Regions from separate parts of the Micromonospora sp. NPDC049801 genome, predicted to be linked through region 1. Evidence: predicted binding sites of a transcription regulator. Region 1 holds the regulator's gene; the other holds the start of a gene.

Region 1 (7,292 bases):
CCGATGCCCAGCCGTTCGCACAGGGCGGTGCGCAATCCCCTCACGAGCCCCCCCCGAGTGCTTCGAAAATCGAATCGGTCGGCTCGGACGTTACTGCTTCGGATACCGAAGCGTCAACAGGGTGTAACGGGCCGTCAGCGGTAGTACTGGACCAGGCAGAATTCGTGGTCCTCCGGGTCGGCCATAACGACAACCACGCCCTCGTCGTAGTCGTGCCGCTCGCCGGTGTACCGACCACCGAGATCGATGACCAGGGCCATGGCCTCGTCGATCCGGTCAACGGAGATGTCGAGGTGAATCCGTACCTTGCCGGTCCTGGCTTCCGACACCGGCTGGAACACCAACCGTGGCTGAGGTTCACCACGTTCACCGAGGTAGACCCAACCCTGCTGCGACGGACCGGGCTCGCGACCGAGCAGACCGCTCCAGAATCGGGCTACCCGCTCGGGGTCGAGGCAATCAATCGTCACACCGGACCAGACGTTGGCCATGCGCCGATCCTGGCAGAGCGTCGGGCCGGCCGTCAGGTCAGGTCTCGGGCGAGCATCGGGCCCAGTGGCGCGCCGCCGAGCAGGTGGGCATGCACGTGGAACACCTCCTGCCCGCCGTACGCCCCGGTGTTGAACATCAGCCGGAACCCGTCGCCGAGCAGCCCCTCGTCCTCGGCGACCGCGGCAGCCGTGGCCAGCACCGCCCCGGCCAGCGCCGGGTCACCCTCGGCGAGGGTGGCGACGTCGGCGTAGTGCTCCTTCGGAATGACCAGGACGTGCACGGGGGCCTTCGGGCCAATGTCGCGGAAGGCGAGCGTGGTGTCGGTCTCGCGGACGACGGTGGCCGGGATCTCCCCGGCGACGATGCGGCAGAACAGGCAGTCGGATCCCATCGGGGCAGTGTAAGGAAGGGCACCTTGCTAACGCCTGAGGTATAGGAAGGGGCCCTTCCTTACAACTGGGGGTGCTCAGGCAGGATGGCCGGCATGACGGATCGGGCGGTTCTGGTGACGGGGTCCTCGCGCGGCATCGGCCGGGCGGTGGTGGAGGCGTTCGCCGCCAGTGGGGACCGGGTGGCTATCCACCACCGCGACTCCGCCGAGGCGGCCGAGGAACTTCGCGCCGGGCTGCCCGGGTCGGGGCACGTGGTGGTCCGCGCCGACCTCACCGACCCGGCCGCGGTCCGCACCATGGTCGACCGGGCCGCCGATCAGCTCGGTGGCCTGGAAGTGCTGGTCAACAACGCCGGCACGTACGGCGACCGGGACGTCCCGCACCCGGTCTTCGGCACCTCGTACGAGGAGTGGCAGGCGCGCTGGCGGCAGGTGCTGGAGACCAACCTGACCGGTGCGGGGAACGTGATCTGGTGCGCCGCCCAGCACCTGCGCCAGCGGGGTGGCCGGATCGTCAACGTGTCCTCCCGGGGCGCGTTCCGGGGCGAGCCGGAGCAGCCGGCGTACGGCGCCAGCAAGGCGGGGCTGAACGCGCTCGGTCAGTCCCTCGCCGTGGCGCTCGCGCCGTACGGCATCACGGTCGCCACGGTGGCGCCGGGTTTCGTGGCGACCGACATGACGACCGAGCACCTGCGCGGCGAGCGGGGCGCGGCGATCCGGGCGCAGAGCCCGTTCGACCGGGTGGCCCGGCCGGAGGAGATCGCGGCAGCGGTGCACTGGCTGGCCTCGCCCGAGGCCGAGTGGGCCTCCGGCACGATCGTCGACCTCAACGGCGCTTCGTACCTACGCAGCTGACCTCGCGATTCACGCTCGGCGCGGCGTTCGCCGACCGACCGGCGGTGCGCTGCGCCTCCTGCGGGCGGACGGCCGACACCACTGTGAGCGTGATGCCTGTCAGTCATCTTGATGACTGACAGGCATCACGCTCACAGGAGTGAGCGGCTCCGATCCGCCCGCATCACCGGCCCGCGAGCCGCAGGCACCAGCGGCCGAAGCGAACGCGGGCCCAGGCTGGCGGCCGAAGCCAGCGGCGGCAGGGTGGCGGCCGAAGCCAGCGGCGGCAGGGTGGCGGCGAGTCGGGGGTGGGCGACTACCAGCGGCCGAGGCGGGTGGCGAGCACGCTGAGCGCGGCCACGCCGGCCGTGGAGGTACGCAGCACCTCCGGCCCGAGGCGTACCGGCCGGCCACCGGCCTCACGGAAGGCCGTCAGTTCGGCCCGGTCGATGCCGCCCTCGGGGCCGACCACCAGGACGATCTCCCCGGCCGACGGCAGGTCGACGCCGGTCAGCGGCTCGTCGGCTTCCTCGTGCAGGACGAACCCGGCGGCGGCGCCGGCGATCCGGCGGGCGACCGTGGCGGTGGACTCGTCCGGCGCGCCGGCCACGACGGGCAGCCAGGGCCGGCGGGCCTGTTTCGCCGCCTCGCGGGCGGTGGCCACCCATTTCTCGCGTGCGCGTACGCCCCGGTCGCCGCGCCACTGGGCCACCGAGCGCGACGCCGCCCAGGGCACGATCTCGTCCACCCCGACCTCGGTCATCGCCTGCACGGCCAGCTCGCCCCGGTCACCCTTGGCGATGCCCTGCACGGTGACGATCCGGGGTACGGGCGCGTCCGCGTACCCCCGGGAGGTGACCGCGACCTCCAGGCTGCCCCGGCCGACGGTGGTGACCACGGCGGCGGCCGTGCCGCCCCGACCGTCGGCGAGCAGCAGCTCCTCGCCGACGCGCAGCCGCTGCACGGTTGCGGCGTGGTGCCCCTCCGGGCCGTCCAGGGTCAGCGCGTCACCGGTGGGCAGCGCCTCCACCAGGAACAGCGGCGCCGACACCTCAGGCGTGCCCGTTGAACGCGTCGCGCATCCGGGAGAAGAAGCCGCCCTGCTTGGTCAGCTCGGCGACCTCCTCGCCCCGGGTCTTGGCGAAGTCGCGCAGCATCTTCTCCTGGTCGGGGTCGAGCTTGGTGGGCGTCCGGACGTCCAGGTGCACGTAGAGGTCGCCCCGGCCGGTGCCGCGCAGGTGCGGTACGCCCCGGGCGCGCAGTCGCAGCGTGCTGGCCGGCTGGGTGCCGGCCTTGACGTCGACGGTCTCCTCGCTGTCCAGCGTCTTGATGGTGAGCCGGGTGCCCAGCGCGGCGGCGGTCATCGGCACGGTGACGCGGCAGTGCAGGTCGTCACCCTTGCGGGAGTAGACGTCGTGCGGACGCTCGTGGATCTCCACGTAGAGGTCGCCGGCGGTGCCACCGCCCGGGCCCACCTCACCCTGCTGGGCCAGCCGGATCCGCATGCCGTCCTCGACGCCGGCCGGGATCTTGACGGTGAGCGATCGGCGGGTGCGTACCCGGCCGTCGCCGGCGCAGGTCGGGCAGGGGTGCGGGATGGTGGTGCCGTAGCCCTGGCAGACGGTGCACGGCCGGGCCGAGACCACCTGGCCGAGGAAGGTGCGCTGCACGGACTGCACCTCGCCCCGGCCGGCGCACGCCTCGCAGGTGGCCAGGTGGGTACCGGCCGCGGTGCCGGCGCCCGAGCAGGTGGTGCAGAGCACGGCGGTGTCCACGGTGATCGGGGCCTCCACGCCGAACGCCGTCTCGTGCAGGTCCAGTTCGAGGCGCAGGATCGCGTCCGCGCCCGGACGGGTCCGTGGACGCGGCCCGCGGCCGGCGCCGCCCGCGGCGCCACCGAAGAACGCGTCCATGATGTCCTGGAAACCGACGAACGGGCCGGCTCCCCCCGGACCACCCGGGCCGCCCGCGCCCCCGCCGCCGGGGGCGAGCGGGTCGCCACCCAGGTCGACGATCTGCCGCTTCCGGTCGTCCGAGAGGACCTCGTACGCGGCGTTGATGTCCTTGAACTTCTCCTGGGCCTCCGGGTCCGGATTGACGTCCGGGTGGAACTGGCGTGCCAGCTTGCGGTAGGCGCGCTTGATCTCGTCATCGGAGGCTTCCCGGCTGACACCGAGGATGCCGTAGTAGTCCCTGGCCACTGCGTTCCGTGTCCTCATGTTCGTCTCGCGTTGCGCCGACCGGCGGCCGCAGCCGGCCGTCGGCCCTGACTGGTCAGTTCTGGGCCAGCAGCTCGCCCACGTAGCGTGCCACGGCGCGCACCATGGCGATATTGCCGGGGTAGTCCATCCGGGTCGGCCCCAGCACTCCCAGGCCGCCCACGATGGTGGCCCCCGGGCCGTACCCGGTGCTGACCACCGAGGCGGCACGCAGGTTGTCGAACTCGTTCTCGTCGCCGATCAGCACCCGGGTCGTGCTGGGCTCGGTCTCGCCGATGAGCTTGAGGAGCACGACCTCCTCCTCCAACGCCTCCAGGATGGGCCGCAGCGAACCCTGGAAGTCGAGCAGACCACCCCGGGTCAGGTTGGCGGTGCCGGCCAGGGCGATGCGTTCCTCGTGCCGCTCGACGAGCGTCTCCAGCAGGACGGTGGAGAGCGTGGTCATGGCCGGGCGCAGCTGCACCGGCGCCTCTTCCACCAGCGCCTGCACCAGCGGTGGGGTGTCCGACATGCGCTCACCGGCGAGTTTCTCGTTGACCAGGCGACGCAGGTCGGTGACGTCATCGGCGGGCACCGGTCCGGGCAGCTCCACCAGCCGCTGCTCCACCCGGCCGGTGTCCGCGATCATCACGAGCATCAGCCGGGTGGTGGAGATCGGCACCAGCTCCAGGTGGCGGACCGAGGAGCGGGCGAGGCTCGGGTACTGCACCACGGCCACCTGCCGGGTCAACTGGGCGAGCAGCCGTACGGTGCGGTGGACCACGTCGTCGAGGTCGACGGCCCCGACGAGGAAGCGCTCGATGGCCCGGCGTTCGGCCGGACTGAGCGGCTTGACCCGGGACAGCCGGTCGACGAAGAGCCGGTAGCCACGGTCGGTGGGCACCCGGCCGGCGCTGGTGTGCGGCTGCCGGATGTAGCCCTCCTCCTCCAGCACGGCCATGTCGTTGCGGACCGTCGCCGGGGAGACCCCGAGCTGGTGCCGCTCGACCAGCGCCTTGCTGCCGACCGGCTCCTGGGTCGAGACGTAGTCCTCGACGATGGCGCGGAGCACGGCGAGCTTCCGGTCGTCCAGACCCATCCTCCGCACCTCCTGTCGCACGTCGGCCGCCGGCCCACCCGGGCCGACGGACCGTCCTGGCACTCGACTGTAACGAGTGCCAGTCTACGTCGGCGTGCCCGCCGACGCGATGATCAACGACGGCCCGTGACATCCCGCGGGCCGATCGGCCCGGACGACAGGGCGATGTCGCTCTGGTGCGGCGTTGCTCACGGCACCTACCGTGACAACCATGACTGAACCACCTCGCCCTCCCGGCGCGGGAGACCCCGGCAACTACCCGCCGGAGCCGAATCTCCCCGGCTCGTCCTCGTCGGCCGAGCCGCCCACCGCACCACTGTCCGGGGCGCCCGGCCCGGGCGGCTATCCCCCAGCCGGTGGCTATCCGCCGCCCACCGGTGACCAACCGCCGTCGGGCGGCTACCCTCCGCCGGGCGGCTACCCCCCACCAGGGGGTTACCCCCCGCCGGGTGGCACGACTGGCGGGTATCCGACCGGCGGCGCGTACGGCGGCCCCGGCGGCGGTTACGCCAACAACGAGGACAAGACCTGGGCGCTCGTCGCCCACTTCGGCGGCGCGGCCGGGATGATCATCAGCGCGGGCGTGCTCGGCTGGATCGCCCCGCTGGTGGCGTTGCTGGCCCGGGGCAGCCAGTCCCCGACCGTCCGGGCGCACGCCGTGTCGGCGCTCAACTTCCAGCTCGTCTGGTCGATCGTCGGCCTGGTCGGCTGGGTGCTGTCCTGCATCTTCATCGGCTTCATCGGCGTCGTGGCGGCCGTCGTGCTCGGAGCCGTGTGCGGCATCCTCGCCGGCATCAAGGCCAACGAGGGGCAGCTCTACCGCTACCCGCTCTCCGCCAACCTCATCAAGTGATCCGGGCCGGCCGCTCCCCCGGCCGGTCCGGCACACCGCCGCCGGCCGGGCGGGCGTCCGGCTCAGGGCAGCAGGTCCCGCACGACCGCGTCGGCGAGCAGCCGGCCGCGCAGGGTGAGGACCGCCCGTCCGGCGGCGTACCTCTCGGCGTCCAGCAGACCGTCGGCGAGGGCCCGCGCGGCACCGGCCCGGCCGGCGTCGTCGAGCACCCCCAGCGGCAGTCCGCTGGCGAGCCGCAGCCGGAGCATCACGTCCTCCATGTGCGCCTCGTCCGTGGTCAGCACCTCGCGGGCCAGGCCGGGTGACGCGCCGGCCGCCAGCCGCTGGGCGTACGTGGTGGGGTGCTTCACGTTCCACCAGCGCACCCCGCCGACGTGGCTGTGCGCGCCCGGGCCCAGGCCCCACCAGTCGGCGCCGGTCCAGTAGAGCAGGTTGTGCCGGCACCGGGCCTCGTCGGCGCGCGCCCAGTTGGACACCTCGTACCAGGAGAGGCCGGCCGCGTCGAGGGCGGCCTCCGCGGCCAGGTAGCGGTCCGCCGCCACGTCGTCACTGGGGTACGGCACCTCGCCGCGCTTCATCCGCGCGGCGAGCCGGGTGCCGTCCTCCACGATGAGGGCGTACGCGCTGACGTGGTCGACCCCGGCGTCGACGACCTGCTCCAGCGTGCCGGCGAAGTCCTCGGCCCGTTCCCCCGGCGTGCCGTAGATCAGGTCCAGGTTGACGTGGTCGAACCCGGCCTCGCGCGCCTCGCGGGCGGCGGCGGTGGCCCGGCCGGCGCTGTGTTTACGGTCCAGGATCGCCAGCACACCGGGCGACGCGGACTGCATGCCCAGCGAGATCCGGGTGTAGCCGGCCGTGCGCAGCAGCTTCAGCGACTCCGGTGTGACCGACTCCGGATTCGCCTCGGTGGTCACCTCGGCGTCGGCGGCGAGCCCCCAGGTGCGGTCGATGCCCTCGAGGATGCGGGCCAGGTCGTCGGCGGGGAGCAGGGTGGGCGTGCCGCCACCGACGAAGACGGTGTCGACGCGGGGTGGCGGGTTGTCGCCGAGCACCCGGGCGGCGAGCGCCAGCTCGGCCAGCACGGTGTCGGCGTACGCCTCGCGGCTCGCGCCCCCACCCAGCTCGGCGGCCGTGTACGTGTTGAAGTCGCAGTAGCCGCAGCGACTGGCGCAGAACGGGACGTGGACGTACACGCCGAAGCCGCGCGCGCCGACCGCCGTGGTGGCGGTGGCGGGCAACGATCCGTCGCCGGGGACGGTCTCACCATCTGGAAGGACGCCGGGCATGGCCACTAGTGTGCCCGGCATGACCTCTCCCGACGTGCTCGTGCGGGTCGCCACGGCCCGTGGGGTGACCACCCTCACCCTGGACAGCCCGCACAACCGCAACGCGCTCTCCACCGCCCTGATGACCCAGTTGCTGGCG
Region 2 (7,292 bases), on a different contig from region 1:
GAGCAGCTCGGATTCCGCCCGGTGGACGCCTGGGACAACTGGCAGCTCACTCTCTGACGGGTATCCGCCGCTACTGCTCGCGGACCTTGCTCAGGCATGATGGCGGCATGACGGAGACCCCGCATCCCCTGTACGACAGGCACGCCGACACCCTCAACCGTGCGCTGACCGCGATCACGGAGCGGGGCTACTGGTCCGCCTATCCCGAGTCCCCCAGCCCTCGGGTGTACGGCGAGACCGCCGCCGCCGACGGCAAGGCCGCCTTCGAGGCGTACCTCGGTGCTGACTTTCCCCTCGACCAGCCCGCCGCTGGCGAGCGGATCGCCACCGAGACGAGCCCGTTCGGCGTCGACCTGGCGGTGCGGTACCCGCACGCCGGCACCGACGAGTTGGTCGCCGCCGCGTCCGCCGCGTTGCCGGCCTGGCGCGACGCCGGCCCGCAGGCCCGGGTGGGCGTCTGCCTGGAGATCCTCGACCGGCTGCACAAGCACATCTTCGAGCTGGCCAACGCGGTGCAGTTCACCAGCGGGCAGGCGTTCGTGATGGCCTTCCAGGCCGGTGGCGCGCACGCGCTGGACCGGGCGCTGGAGGCGCTGGCGTACGCGTACGCCGAGATGACCCGGCACCCGGGCACGGCCGGCTGGGAGAAGGCCGCCGGCAAGGGCGACCCGCTGCGGATGATCAAGACGTTCCACGTGGTCCCGCGTGGCGTGGCGCTGGTGATCGGGTGCAACACCTTCCCGACCTGGAACTCGTACCCCGGGCTGTTCGCGTCGCTGGTCACCGGTAACCCGGTGATCGTGAAGCCGCACCCGCGCGCGGTGCTGCCGCTGGCGATCACCGTGAAGTACGCCCGGGAGGTGCTGGCCGAGGCCGGCTTCGACCCGAACCTGGTCCTGCTGGCGGCCGAGGCCCCCGGTGAGAAGCTCGCCAGCGACCTGGCCCTGCACCAGGCCGTCAAGATCGTCGACTTCACCGGTTCCACCGAGTACGGCGACTGGCTGGAGACGCACGCCCGGCAGGCGTCGGTCTACACCGAGAAGGCCGGCCTGAACACGGTCGTCATCGACTCCACCGACGACTTCGCCGGCATGTGCCGCAACCTCGGTTTCACGCTGACCCTCTACAGCGGGCAGATGTGCACCACGTCGCAGAACATCCTCATCCCGGCCGGCGGCATCGAGACCGACCAGGGGCACAAGAGCTTCGACGAGGTGGCCGGCGGGATCGCGGCGGCGATCGGCAAGCTGACCGCCGACCCGGCCCGGGGGGTCGAGCTGACCGGCGCCATCGTCAACGACGGGGTGCTGGAGCGGCTGGCCGAGGTCACCAAGGTTGGCGAGCCGGTGCTGGAGTCGCGGACGGTGGCGCACCCGTCGTACGCCGACGCGGTGGTGCGTACCCCGACGGTCGTGAAGCTGACCGCGGACGACGCCCAGACGTACGGCCGGGAGTGGTTCGGGCCGATCTCGTTCGCCATCGCGACCGACTCCACCGCGCACAGTCTGGAGCTGATGCGCCGGACCATCGGCGAGAAGGGCGCGCTGACCGCCGGGGTCTACTCGACCGACGAGGCGGTGCTGGACGCCGCCGAGGCGGTCGCGGTCGAGGTCGGTGTGCACCTGTCCGCCAACCTCACCGGCGGTGTCTTCGTGAACCAGTCGGCGGCCTTCTCCGACTTCCACGGCAGCGGCGCCAACGCGGCGGCCAACTCCGCCCTGACCGACGGCGCCTACGTGGCCAACCGGTTCCGGATCGTGCAGTCCCGCCGCCACGCCTGACCTCTCGTGGTGATCAAGAGGTTCGCGTCAGAAATCACGCTGTTCTTGACGCGAACCTCTTGATCACCGGGGTCGGTGGGGGGAGGGGGGGTTAGGCTGTTCGGCGCATTTGTAGTTCGGTTAGGGCGGGGATGGTGGGGTGGGGGACCCGTACGCCGGTGTCCTTGAAGCCGAGCCGCTGGTAGGCCCGGTAGGCGCGGTCGTTGCCGACCACCACCTCCAACAGCAGCTCCGGCCGGCCGCAGTCCCGCGACCAGGCGGCCACCCCGTCGATCAGCTCGCCGAGCAGCCCGCTGCCCCGCCAGGCCGGCGTGACGTACACGGCGTAGATCACGGTGAGGCCCGGCTCGTTCGGGGCGACCGTTCCACCGGCGTGCCCGACGAGCCGGCCGCCCGGATCCGCGACGAACTGCGCGGTGTGCGGACCGGTCGACGTGAACGCCACCCGGGCGGCGAACTCGTTGTGCGGTCGGGCCGCGGCATCCGCCAACGTCTCCAGGAAGGCCAACGGCGCGTCGGCGAGCATCTCCAGTCGCAGCGCCCGCATCCGGGCGGCGTCCTGCGGTCGTACCCGGTGGATCCGCGCCTGCCGCAGGGGCGCGGAGCCCGTGTCGGTGCTCATGACCGCATGCCTACCACAGGGGCGGACGCGCACCGGTGACCCGTGCCGCCAGACCCCCTCCATCCGGTCCAAACGCAACCATCGTCATGAATCCGACGGAGCCTCGGATCGCTACGAACTATGCCCGATTTGTGGTCGTGCGCTCCCGTCACTCCTCGTGTAGCGTGCGATTTCGATCACCTCCTTCAACGGTCGCCGTCGATCGCTGAGGTGGTGGTTCGTGGGTGTCCGGCGGTGCCGGACGGCCGGGCAGGCAACGCCGCGCAGAGTGAGGGAAGTGCACCGTGGCACAGGGTTCTGTGAAGTGGTTCAACGCCGAGAAGGGTTACGGCTTCATCGCCGTCGACGGCGGTCAGGACGTGTTCGTCCACTTCTCCGCGATCGAGATGGACGGCTACAAGGCGCTCGACGACGGTCAGCGGGTCGAGTTCGAGATCGCCCAGGGTCAGAAGGGCCCGCAGGCGGAGCACGTCCGCGTCATCGGCTGACCGATCCCGATCTGCTCGCCGGCTGTTGCGCGACCGGCTGGCGAGTCGGGGCTGCGGCGCGGACGCCGGCCCGGGAAGATCGTGAACCGTTCCAGCCGATGCTGAGGAGGGTTCATGACCGACCAGCCGCCGCCACCCGCCACGCCCTCCGGGCCGGGTGAGCCGAGCCGGCCCGACCCGACGTCACCCGGCGACGGCTCCGGCGCGTCACCAGTTCCGGGCACCCCGCCCGTCCCGGACGCTGGCCTGCCGCACGCGGGCCCGCCGCCGCAGAGCGGGGACCCGGCGCAGGCGTGGGGTCAGCCCGCCGGTCCGCCGCCGGGCTGGGGTCCCGCCCAGGGAGCATGGGGTCAGCCCGGTGGTCCGCCGCCGCAGGGCTGGGCCTTTCCGCCCACCGGCGGCTACCCGCCGGGGGCCGGTCCCTACGGCGGTCAGCCGTGGTATCCGGGGGCACCGGTCGGCTGGTACCCGCCGGGTTACGGCCTCGACCCGAACGACGCCCTGGTCACTCCGCCCGGCGCCGGTATCGGGGGCTGGTTCGACCGGTTCTGGGGCGCGCTGCGTCGGGGCTGGCGGCAGTTGGTGCCGATCATGCTGCTCACCCAGGTCCTGCCGGCGGCGGTGCTGTCGGTCATCTCGTTCGGTCTGGACCCGTCGCCCACCTGGGCGGCGCAGGCCGAGACGGACCCGTCGGCCGGGCTGCCGGACAACTTCGCCACCAGCCTGTTGACCCTCGTCGTCGTGCTGGTCGGCGGCAGCCTGCTGATCGGCCTGGTGCAGGCGCTGGGCTGGGCCGCGGGCAGTTGGGTGATCACCCAGCAGGCGGCCGGCCGGCCCGCCCGGCTCGACGCGGCGCTGCGGTACGGGCTGCGCCGGGCCGTCGGCCTGTGGGGTTGGACGCTGCTGGTCAGCCTGCTCATCGGCATCGGAGTCTGCTTCTGCGTGCTGCCGGGGATCTACCTGGCGTTCGCGTTGAGCATGGCCGGCCCGGTCTACCTGTTCGAGCGGGACAACCCGATCGGCCGGTCGTTCCGGATGTTCCACGACCGGCTCGGAATGCTGCTCGGCCGGGTGGCCCTGGTGGGCGCGGCGGTGATCATCGGAACCGTGGTGCCCGGCATCCTGGAGTCCGCCGGCACCGGCGCGTTCGGCGAGGATCCGTTCGCGTCCCCGGGCCCTGCGGTCGGGGTGGTGGTGGTCATCGCCGTCACGGCGGTGCTGGCCCTGCCGGCCCACCTCGCCCAGTTGGTCGGTCTGCTGATCACGTACGCCGAGCAACGGGCTCATGAGGGGCCCGTGAACGGGGCCACACTGGCCGCGGAACTCGACTGACCGGGCTCATCGTGCTTGCACTCGGCAGGTGAGAGTGCTAAACAAGTCATTGGCACTCGCATACCGTGAGTGCCAATGGTCGGGACGGTGGGGCCTGGTTGCGCCGGTGTGGAGACACCGGGGCAGCACATGGCCGGTCGTCGCGGGCTATCCGGCCCGGCCGAAGGACGTCGTCGTCGCCAGGTGGCGACGTCCCAAGGTGCGTACACCAGGCGGCCCATCCGGGGCACACATCTCGGGTGGCCCGTGAGTGTCCAGGAGGACAACGCCGTATGGCCAAGATGATCGCGTTCGACGAAGAGGCGCGCCGCGGCCTCGAGCGGGGCATGAACCAGCTCGCCGACGCCGTAAAGGTGACCCTCGGCCCCAAGGGCCGCAACGTCGTGCTCGAGAAGAAGTGGGGTGCCCCCACCATCACCAACGATGGTGTGAGCATCGCCAAGGAGATCGAGCTCGAGGACCCGTACGAGAAGATCGGCGCTGAGCTGGTCAAGGAGGTCGCCAAGAAGACCGACGACGTTGCCGGTGACGGCACGACGACGGCGACCGTCCTGGCCCAGGCCCTGGTTCGCGAGGGCCTGCGCAACGTGGCCGCCGGCGCCAACCCGATGGCCCTGAAGCGGGGCATCGAGGCCGCGGTCGCGAGCGTCTCGGAGGAGCTGTCCAAGCTCGCCAAGGACGTCGAGACCAAGGAGCAGATCGCCTCCACCGCCTCCATCTCCGCTGGCGACAGCACTGTCGGCGAGATCATCGCCGAGGCGATGGACAAGGTCGGCAAGGAAGGCGTCATCACCGTCGAGGAGAGCAACACCTTCGGGCTGGAGCTGGAGCTCACCGAGGGTATGCGCTTCGACAAGGGCTACATCTCGGCCTACTTCATGACCGACCCGGAGCGTATGGAGGCCGTCTTCGACGACCCGTACATCCTGATCGTCAACAGCAAGATCTCGTCGGTGAAGGACCTGCTCCCGATCCTGGAGAAGGTCATGCAGGGCGGCAAGCCGCTGCTGATCATCGCCGAGGACATCGAGGGCGAGGCCCTGGCCACCCTGGTCGTCAACAAGGTCCGGGGCACCTTCAAGTCGGTCGCCGTCAAGGCGCCGGGCTTCGGTGACCGCCGCAAGGCCATGCTGGGCGACATCGCCATCCTCACCGGCGGCCAGGTCATCAGCGAGGAGGTCGGTCTCAAGCTCGACGCCGTCAGCGTCGACATGCTGGGCCACGCCCGCAAGGTCGTCGTCACCAAGGACGAGACCACCATCGTCGACGGTGCCGGTGACGCCGAGCAGATCCAGGGCCGGGTCAACCAGATCCGGGCCGAGATCGACAAGAGCGACTCCGACTACGACCGCGAGAAGCTGCAGGAGCGGCTGGCCAAGCTGGCCGGTGGCGTTGCGGTCATCAAGGTCGGCGCGGCCACCGAGGTCGAGCTGAAGGAGCGCAAGCACCGCATCGAGGACGCCGTTCGCAACGCGAAGGCGGCCGTCGAGGAGGGCATCGTCCCCGGTGGTGGCGTCGCGCTGGTGCAGGCCGGCAAGACCGCCTTCGACAAGCTGGACCTGGTCGGCGACGAGGCGACCGGTGCCAACATCGTCAAGGTCGCGCTGGACGCCCCGCTGCGGCAGATCGCCGTTAACGCCGGCCTCGAGGGCGGCGTCGTGGTGGAGAAGGTCCGTAACCTCGAAGCGGGTCACGGCCTCAACGCCGCCAACGGCGAGTACGTCGACCTGCTGGCCGCGGGCATCATCGACCCGGCCAAGGTGACGCGCTCGGCGCTGCAGAACGCGTCGTCGATCGCCGCGCTGTTCCTCACCACCGAGGCCGTCGTCGCGGACAAGCCGGAGAAGACCCCGGCTGCCCCGGCTGGCCCGGGTGGCGGGGACATGGACTTCTGAGTCCAGTTCCGACACACCGAACGGGGCGGGCCGCTGACGTGGTCCGCCCCGTTCGTCGTCAGGTGGGCAGTGGACGCTGGTTGCGGCGCTTCTGCGCCCGGTCGTACGGCGGCAGCGACCGGATCGGCGCGTCCACCATCTCCTGCGGTTCCTCGGTCGCCGGTCGGCCGTCGGTGCTCATCTCGGCCAGTTGTTCGGCGTCGCCGTAGTCCAACCGGTCGAACGGCAGTTGGCCGGGCAGTTCGTCGGCCGGTTTCCAGGTGATCGGCGGGCCGTCCTCGGTCTGGTCGTCATCCGTGGTCATGGCTGCCTCCTCTACCGAAACGGTAGGGGGCGTCGATGCCCGACGCGGACGAATGGGTCAATGTCCCATTTGACCGCTATTCGGCCCCAAGCCGTCGCCGGTACAGGAAGAAGACCCGCTCGATCCGCGCACCCGCGCTGCCCGAGTAGAACGGCACCGGCCCCACCCAGCCGATCTCCGCCCGGTCCAGTCCCGCCGCACGCTGATCCCGCAGGCAGCGTCGCAGCAGCACTCCGCCGATGCCCGAGCCCTCGGCGGCCGGGGCGGTGCCCATCGGCCCGAACCAGCTCGGCCGGGACGATCCGTAGGCGGCGAAGCCCAGCACCTCGCCGGCCCGCTCCGCCAGGTGGCAGCCGGCCCCCTCGCGGCCCACCGATCCGGCCAGCTCACCGTCCCAGGCGCCGCCGAAGGTGGACCGGGCGAACGCGGTCAGCGCCGGCAGGTCAGCGGGCTCGGCCCGCCGTACCGTGATGCCCTGCCCGGCCAGCCGCCGCTCGGCGGCCTCCGTCGACCGCAGCGCCGGGGACTCGTCGTACGACAGGTCCGCCGTCATGTTCCAGGCGGTCCGGTCCTGCTGGTAGCCGAGCGCGAGGGCCGCGCACACCGCCGGCGTGTACCGCACGTCGATGCCCGGCCAGGCGTAGTACGGCGGGTTTCCGGCCAGCAGCACCTCGGTCACGCCGTGCTCGGCGAGCGCCCGCTCGGCCCGGGCGACCAGGCTGCGGCCCACGCCCCGGCGACGCTGCCCCGGCAGTACGGCGACCAGGTCCACGTGCCCGATGCCCGGCTCCGTCGGCGACACCGAGCAGAGCAGCACCCCGACCAGGTCGCCGGCCCGGTACGCCCCCAGCCCGATCACCGTCCGGTCGA

What was found. Region 1 encodes HrcA, which represses chaperone genes, less so after heat shock. Its sites were predicted from a motif close to GGTTNGCACNCTCNNNNNGAGNGTGCNAACC; they were not measured.
Region 2: groL (chaperonin GroEL) is a predicted target of HrcA. The motif match lies at 4,271-4,301, and genes of this name have one in related genera.

Annotation. Positions count from the first base shown of each region.
Region 1 covers NZ_JBFAMS010000020.1:13,785-21,076, reverse strand. Annotated here, with positions in the region: gene AB0I89_RS28965 (VOC family protein) at 135-491, opposite strand; gene AB0I89_RS28960 (histidine triad nucleotide-binding protein) at 524-883, opposite strand; gene AB0I89_RS28955 (SDR family oxidoreductase) at 977-1,738, shown strand; gene AB0I89_RS28950 (16S rRNA (uracil(1498)-N(3))-methyltransferase) at 2,034-2,768, opposite strand; gene dnaJ (molecular chaperone DnaJ) at 2,770-3,918, opposite strand; gene hrcA (heat-inducible transcriptional repressor HrcA) at 3,992-5,014, opposite strand; gene AB0I89_RS28935 (DUF4870 domain-containing protein) at 5,226-5,867, shown strand; gene hemW (radical SAM family heme chaperone HemW) at 5,930-7,153, opposite strand; gene AB0I89_RS28925 (enoyl-CoA hydratase-related protein) at 7,173-7,292, shown strand, end outside.
Region 2 covers NZ_JBFAMS010000011.1:116,172-123,463, forward strand. Annotated here, with positions in the region: gene AB0I89_RS20550 (GNAT family N-acetyltransferase) at 1-57, shown strand, start outside; gene paaN (phenylacetic acid degradation protein PaaN) at 108-1,781, shown strand; gene AB0I89_RS20560 (GNAT family N-acetyltransferase) at 1,873-2,403, opposite strand; gene AB0I89_RS20565 (cold-shock protein) at 2,688-2,891, shown strand; gene AB0I89_RS20570 (hypothetical protein) at 3,006-4,223, shown strand; gene groL (chaperonin GroEL) at 4,496-6,118, shown strand; gene AB0I89_RS20580 (hypothetical protein) at 6,177-6,422, opposite strand; gene AB0I89_RS20585 (GNAT family N-acetyltransferase) at 6,499-7,292, opposite strand, start outside.